Gemmatimonas phototrophica: one gene and its partner. The protein of the gene in region 2 interacts with the protein of the main gene of each other region in a pairwise test. Links are inferred from orthologs where the notes say so. Each region holds a gene or a part of one and is shown on either strand. Other genes may lie near its edges. The genes, in order: priA and GEMMAAP_RS10230.

Region 1 (3,334 bases), 1.1 Mb from region 2 along the record:
ACTCGCGCCTGGACCATATGCTATCGCCATCGCCATGCGACTGAAAAATGGACGCGAAGTTTCAAATGCCATTGGCTTCACTCTTGTTCCGAAGGATACGCATAAGTGATATCTGAGAGTGCGTGGTTTGCCATCATCATTCTGAGCCTCCAGCACGTTGGCATCAGCAAGCGCACATCGGCGCAGCCGAGCATGCGAACAGAGGGTAAAGCGGGCGCAGTTACAACGGCTTCTGACGCCGGCCCCTCGGTCCATCGCACGTTCGCGATCGTACGGTTTCCTCCTCCCCATTTCCTGCTCGACAAGCCTGTCCCACCCATCGTCGGCTACTATGGCTGGAAGATCAGCTTTGACGGAGAAACCCTGACGGTTGTGCTTCGGCCGGACAGCGCGATGTCCACCAGCAACCATCAACGGGCCGTCAGCACCAGCACACTTTATTTGTGCGCCACTCCCGCTACTCCGATAATGGAGTGTCAAACCGCACTCTCAGGTCGTGCTCGCCTTACCGCACAGGTCCTTGAGCTCGAAATCAACGAACTTTCTTTCATCAATCGCCTTCGCAACGCTCGACCAAACTGGGCTACGCGTCAGAGCTTTGAGCCGGGCGGCCACTTTCGAGTGGACAGACTCCCCATCAAGTACCGCTAGATGAACGGCTGCCTTGGTTCATCTTTCTCCTACAACAAACTCACCGGATCCCGGTCCACCACGAGCCGGAGCTCGGAATCCTTGGGCACCGGGCAGCGCTCCGCCACATAGCGCGCCACGCGCGTCATGAGCTTGGGCTGTGAGCTCTTGAGCAGAAAGTGCCAGCGCCACCGGTCTTTGATGCGATCAATGGGGCACGGCGCCGGCCCCACGAGCACTAGATCGCGCAGCCCCTGACGCTTCATGAGCTGCGTGACCCACTCGGCGGCCTCCGTAGCCGCCGCCGCCGTGGCCCGCTGATGCACACCGCTCACAATTACGTTGGCAATGTGCACAAAGGGCGGATACGCCGGATGCCGGCGCGCCCCCAACTCCTCACGCACAAATCCCAGAAAGTCGTGCGTGAGCGCGTGCTGCACCGCATGCGCGTGCGGCATGCGTGTTTGCACCACCACGTCACCGCCCTTGGGGCCGCGACCGGCCCGCCCCGCCACCTGACTGAGCAGCTGAAACGTGCGCTCCGACGCACGAAAGTCCGGCAGGTTGAGCCCTGTGTCGGCATCGATGACGCCCACCAGCGTGACGTTGGGAAAGTCGAGCCCCTTGGCAATCATCTGCGTGCCCAGCAGAATGTCCACCTCACCGCGCCCTACCCGGTCGAGAATCTGCGTGTGCGCCCACTTACCGCTGGTGGTGTCCACGTCCATGCGCGCTATGCGCGCCTCGGGGAAGCGTTCGGCCACCAGCTTCTCCACCTGCTGCGTGCCCAGCCCGCGCCGCTGCAGCTTGTCGCTCGCACACTTGGGGCACACCGACGGCATGTCGTGCTGGTACTGGCAGTAGTGGCACACCAGCGCTTCGGGGACGCGATGATACGTAAGCGAGATGCTGCAGTGCGGACACACCTGCACATCCCCGCAGGCATGACACTGTACGTAGGCCGCAAAACCCCGCCGGTTGAGCAGCAACAGGCTCTGCTCGGCTCTATGCAACCGTGATTCAATGGCCGCCAGCAACGTGGGGCTGAAGACACTCAGCATGGGGTCGAACGGTGCATGCGGATTGCGCGCAGCGACCGCTTCTTTGGTGACCACGCGCATGTCCACCACCTGCACTGGCGGCAGCTGCGCTCCCCCCGCGCGGTCGGGGAGCGACAAGCGAATGGCCTGGCCGCGATCGGCCCGCTCCCAGCTTTCGAGACTTGGGGTAGCGCTGCCCAGCACCACCAGCGCCCCTTCGGCGCGGGCCCGCACAATGGCCGCCTCGCGCGCATGATAACGCGGGGTTTCCGACTGCTTGTAGCTGCTCTCGTGCTCTTCGTCTACAATCACCACGCCCACGCCCTCAAGCGGCGCAAAGAGCGCTGACCGCGCGCCTACGGCAATGCGACGCTCGCCGCGCCGCAGCGACTGCCACGCATCCAGCCGCTCGCCGTCACTGAGACCCGAATGCAACACCGCTACCGCGTCACCAAAGGCGCCACGAAAACGATCGACGGTTTGCGAGGTGAGCGCAATTTCGGGCACCAGCACAATGGCCGATCGTCCGGGCGTGCGCAGTACTTCGCGCAGCACCTCGATGTACACGAGTGTCTTGCCGCTGCCGGTAATGCCGTGCAGCAGAAACACCTGCCCTGGCTCACCACGCAGAATGGCGTCAATGACGTCGCGCTGCGCCGCCGACGGATTTGGCGGCGGCGCTACACCCGCACGCTCCGCGAACGGATCGCGCTGCATGACCTCGTCGCGCACCTCCACCAGCCCACGCTTGGCCATGGCCGTGAAGACACCGGCCGAACAGTTGGCCTGTACCCGCAGCGCTTCCAGCGGCGCCACCCCGCCCTGCGCTTCCAGCAGCTCAAATACCGCCCGCTGCTGCTTGGCCCGCGCAAAGGTTTGTTCGCGCTGCAGCAGCGAGGGCAGCTCGGTCACGATGCGCACGACCCGCTGCGTTTTCCCCGCTGGCGCCGGCGTATTGGCCTGCGTGAGCGGCGTGGGCAGCATGCTGCGCAACGTGAGCCCCAACGGCGCCGCGTACCAATCGCTGATCCAGCGTGCCGTATGCAACAGCGCCTCCGGCAACGACGGCACACTATCTACCACCGCCTTGATGGGCTTGAGGATCACCCCCTCGGGTGGCTCCGCCTCTCCCAGACAAATGCCGATGTCCGCCCGGTTGCGAAACGGCACCAGCACCCGCGACCCCGGCGCAATGGGCCACGCCACGCCCTCGGGCACGCTGTAGGTAAACGTGCGGAACAAGGGCACAGGCAGAGATACTTCGATACAACGCATCTGGGAAAGCTAAGGGATCGCGTCAGCGCACCGTCACCGCAGTTTAACGGCGTTACAGCGTTATGGGTTATGGGTTATCAGGTTACCGAGTTAACGCGGTAACCGCAGTACCCGCAGTTACTCGGTAACCCGATAACTCATAACCCATGACGCCGTTACAGCAGTTCCGCTGTTACTCGGTGACCTGATAACCCGTAACCCATAACGCCGTTACTGCCGTAAGGTGACGCCCAGTCCTGCGGTATCTCCCAGCACCACTCGCCCGTCCGGGATGCCTGGTCCTTCAAACGGATCATCGGAAAGCAACGCCGCTCCGTCCAGGTCTGCGTCGTCGAGCAGCGGTGAAAAGTGCGCGGCGGCGGCAATGCCGAGGGTGGTTTCCACCATGC
Region 2 (3,217 bases):
GGCTTCCTGCCCGTCGAGCCAGCTGACTGTGGTGCTCACGTCTGGTGCGTCGAGCTTCACGGCCTTGACCCATTCCGCGTTGGACTCGCTCGCGACCAACAGGCGTTGTCCTTGTTCAATCCGTCCGGTCTGCCGGCGGACCATCGCGAGGGCTGGCTTCCCGGCGTCTGCCTTCACCACCTCAATGACGCCGGTCGGGTACACCAGCACTTGTCCTTTGGCGAACGTGCCTGGGGTCACGAAGGTGATGAGGCGGTCACCCACCTTGTAGCTCCCCTTCGGGGGAGGCTCGAGCTCCACTTGATCCGTCTTGATGGCACGCTGCGGGTATGCTTCTCCCGACGTTTGCGGGGAACCCACACGGGCCAGAATGCGCCCCACATTCACCAGCGACTGCTCACCCACCAGAAACGGAGCCGCCTCATACTCGGCGGTACGTGGTGCCGGTGTGTTGGGACGCAAGACCGCGCGGGTGCGCCGTTCGGCCTCAGCGGCGTCTGGCAGATCGCGGTGGAAAACAGTCACCACCTCGCTGGCTTTCCGGGAATCCACTTGGGCATCCTGATCAACCAGTCCAATGCGAAGGACGGTGCGTTCGCCCATCATGGTCCCAACCGTCGGCGTCAAGTTTGCCTTTTCGGTCTCGGAGGCGGCTGGTGCCGTCGGTGCTGCGGGCGTTACGGGCGCGGTCACACGGGCCTTCGCCCCCGCGCCTGCGTTGCCTTTGCCCGCCGTCTGGCCGGCCAAGGAACCGGCCGGTGCCCGGGAGGAGATCTCATCAGGCTTGGGCAGGGTGCCTTCCCCAGCCTTTGTCAGCGCCGCCTTGGGGACAGTACTGTCCGCTGGGGCGGCAGCGACCTCGGCAGCCTTCGCTCCACGAACGGTGGGGCGGGCTGGTACGGTAAGCCGCATGCCAACCCGTAGGGGCGGCTCATCCGTGATGGGGATACCGTTGCGTCGTGCCAGGGACTGCCACTGGTGTCCGTCACCGTAGTAACGGGCGGCGAGGCTCCAGAGCGTCTCGCCGGCCTTCACCACGTGCGACTTGGCAGCCGCCTCCTGCGCGGCGGGCTTCGCGTCCTGCGCATGGAGCAGCGTGGGACGCCACACCAGCAACAGGGCGAGGGTAGCAAGAACGGCAACAACCAGGCGGCCCAGCATGGCGGTCGCCTGACCGTGCGGATTGGCGGTGGAGGCGTGCGCCCGGTTGGCAGCGCGCATCGGCAAACCTCGACAAAGGGATGGTCTTGTGCGTCCGGTATTTCAGGACGCGGGTACCCGCACAACACCGCATGCAAGTCCCCATATCGCAGACGCCTTCGGCGTCACGGGGTAACGAGCCAATCCCACCGCCGCTGGCCTGGATCATTTCATTGGTGGCACTTCCATAACGCCGGATCCCCGGGCGTTATGGGACCTGCTTCTGCAGATCAGAACGGCAAATCGTCGTCTTCGTCGGCGAGCGCACCGGGGAAGTCATTGAAATCATCGCCGCCTGCCGCTGGAGCGGCCGCCTTGCGGGGCGCCGACGGTGCCGGAGCCCGACGAGGCGCAGAGTCCATGTCGTCGCCCATGCCGCCGGAACGCCCACCGCCCCCGCCCAGGAGCATCAACTCCTTAACCTTGATTTCGGTGGTGTAGCGCGTCTGCCCCTCTTTGTCCTGCCACTGACGATATTCGATCTCCCCTTCCACGTAGATCTTTTCGCCCTTCTTGACGTACTTCTCCACCACGTCGGCCAGGCCGCTGCCGCGCGCACTGTTCCACACCACGCAGCGGTGCCACTCGGTCTTTTCCTGCTTGTTGCCCGTCTGGTCCGTCCACTGCCGGCCCGTGGCCAGCGAGAACGTCGCCACGCGGCCACCGGTTCCTACGGTGCGGATTTCGGGATCACTCCCGACGTTGCCAATCAGAATGGCCTTGTTCAAGCTGCGGCTCACGATGCCTCCTCGAAAATCGAATGAACTGCTGATGTGGTATCGAACGACCGGATAATACAGGAACCGGTCTGACAATGCGTGACCGGAAACTCGCCCATTGTCCCGTAATTACGCAGAGCTTTCCGTCGCTCCGGGAAGCGTGCGGCGGAGCACCAAGGCATCCTCGGTCGGATGCTGATAATAGCCACGGCGGCGGCCAACCATTGAGAATCCTCTCGCAGTATACAGGGCGCGGGCGGCCGTATTCGAGATACGCACCTCGAGAAACACCTCGACCACCCCTCCCGCATCAGCCCACGTGAGAGCGTCATCCAGCAAGCGACCGCCCATTCCCTGCCCACGCGCCGCGGGGGCCGTACAGATATTGGCAATTTCTCCCTGATCGGCAGCCCGAAGGAGAATGCAGTAGCCCAACAGCTCCCCGTGAGGATCGGCAATAACCCTCAGGCGCGCGTAGTCGCGCTGCAACAGGTCGGTAAAGGCGGACGGAGGCCACGCGTCGCTGAAGGAAGCCGCCTCGATGGCAGCCACCGCTTCCACATCAGCCGACGCCATGTTCCGAAGCGTCAGGCCGTCCGTGGCCAGCCCCGGTGACGCCCCGTCTCGCCCCAATGGCACGGACGCGGTCGTTACGACGACACGACTGGCGAGTCTGGCAACGGCTTCCCGTGCGACTCCTCCCACTTCACCTGCGCCTCAGCCAGCCGCCCATATATGGGCTCCCATCCCTCGAGTGACACGGCTTCGTCGCGCCAGCGGCCCTGCGCTCCGGCCAGATCCCCAACGGACGGTTCCACGATACAGGGCTCGTCCCCAAAGGGAGAGGCACACACCGCCACCCGCCCAGCCGCCGTACCGGCCGCTTCCAGTTGTGATGCCGGGATGCGCGCCAAAGGACCTGACGGGGATACCGAGCCTTCCGCGGACCGCTCGACGGGGAGCACATAGCGCTCGCCACGCAGCGCGTCGGCGTGCACCAGATAGCGCCCAGGCGCCAACGAGGGCGATGCGGTGGCTGCTGCCACGAGGAGCGATGGCACCGCGTACAAGGCACAGCCCGTTCCATGGGCCAGCCCCTTGGCCAATGACGCCGCAATGCGCAGCGACGTGAAGCTACCTGGGCCTTCCCCACACACGACCCCCTGAAGTACTCGAGGGCTCAGCCCGTTGGACGCCAGCAGATGCTGCATGGCCGGGAACAGGCGGTCCTCACGGCCAACGCCCATGGGCACCACTTCTACACCGGCAAGCCCGCCATCAAGCCAGAGTGCAACCGA

Evidence for each region.
Region 1: the proteins of GEMMAAP_RS10230 (region 2) and priA interact in binary tests that used the Escherichia coli proteins (3 or more experiments, as listed by UniProt). The link is inferred for Gemmatimonas phototrophica from one-to-one orthologs.

The regions. Positions count from the first base shown.
Region 1 is NZ_CP011454.1:1,300,607-1,303,940, reverse strand. What follows is about bases 314-3,334. They hold priA (replication restart helicase PriA), read right to left. Parts: upstream 2,946-3,334; coding sequence 681-2,945; downstream 314-680. Other genes in these bases: GEMMAAP_RS05455 (dipeptide epimerase), read right to left, coding at 3,156-3,334. In the rest of the region: GEMMAAP_RS20280 (hypothetical protein), read left to right, coding at 1-109.
Region 2 is NZ_CP011454.1:2,406,705-2,409,921, forward strand. The notes cover bases 186-3,089. They hold GEMMAAP_RS10230 (single-stranded DNA-binding protein), read right to left. Parts: upstream 1,941-3,089; coding sequence 1,431-1,940; downstream 186-1,430. Other genes in these bases: GEMMAAP_RS10225 (LysM peptidoglycan-binding domain-containing protein), read right to left, coding at 186-1,221; rimI (ribosomal protein S18-alanine N-acetyltransferase), read right to left, coding at 2,049-2,558; tsaB (tRNA (adenosine(37)-N6)-threonylcarbamoyltransferase complex dimerization subunit type 1 TsaB), read right to left, coding at 2,570-3,089. Outside these bases: more of GEMMAAP_RS10225, read right to left, coding at 1-185; more of tsaB, read right to left, coding at 3,090-3,217. UniProt on the Escherichia coli protein: Plays an important role in DNA replication, recombination and repair. Binds to ssDNA and to an array of partner proteins to recruit them to their sites of action during DNA metabolism. Acts as a sliding platform that migrates on DNA via reptation.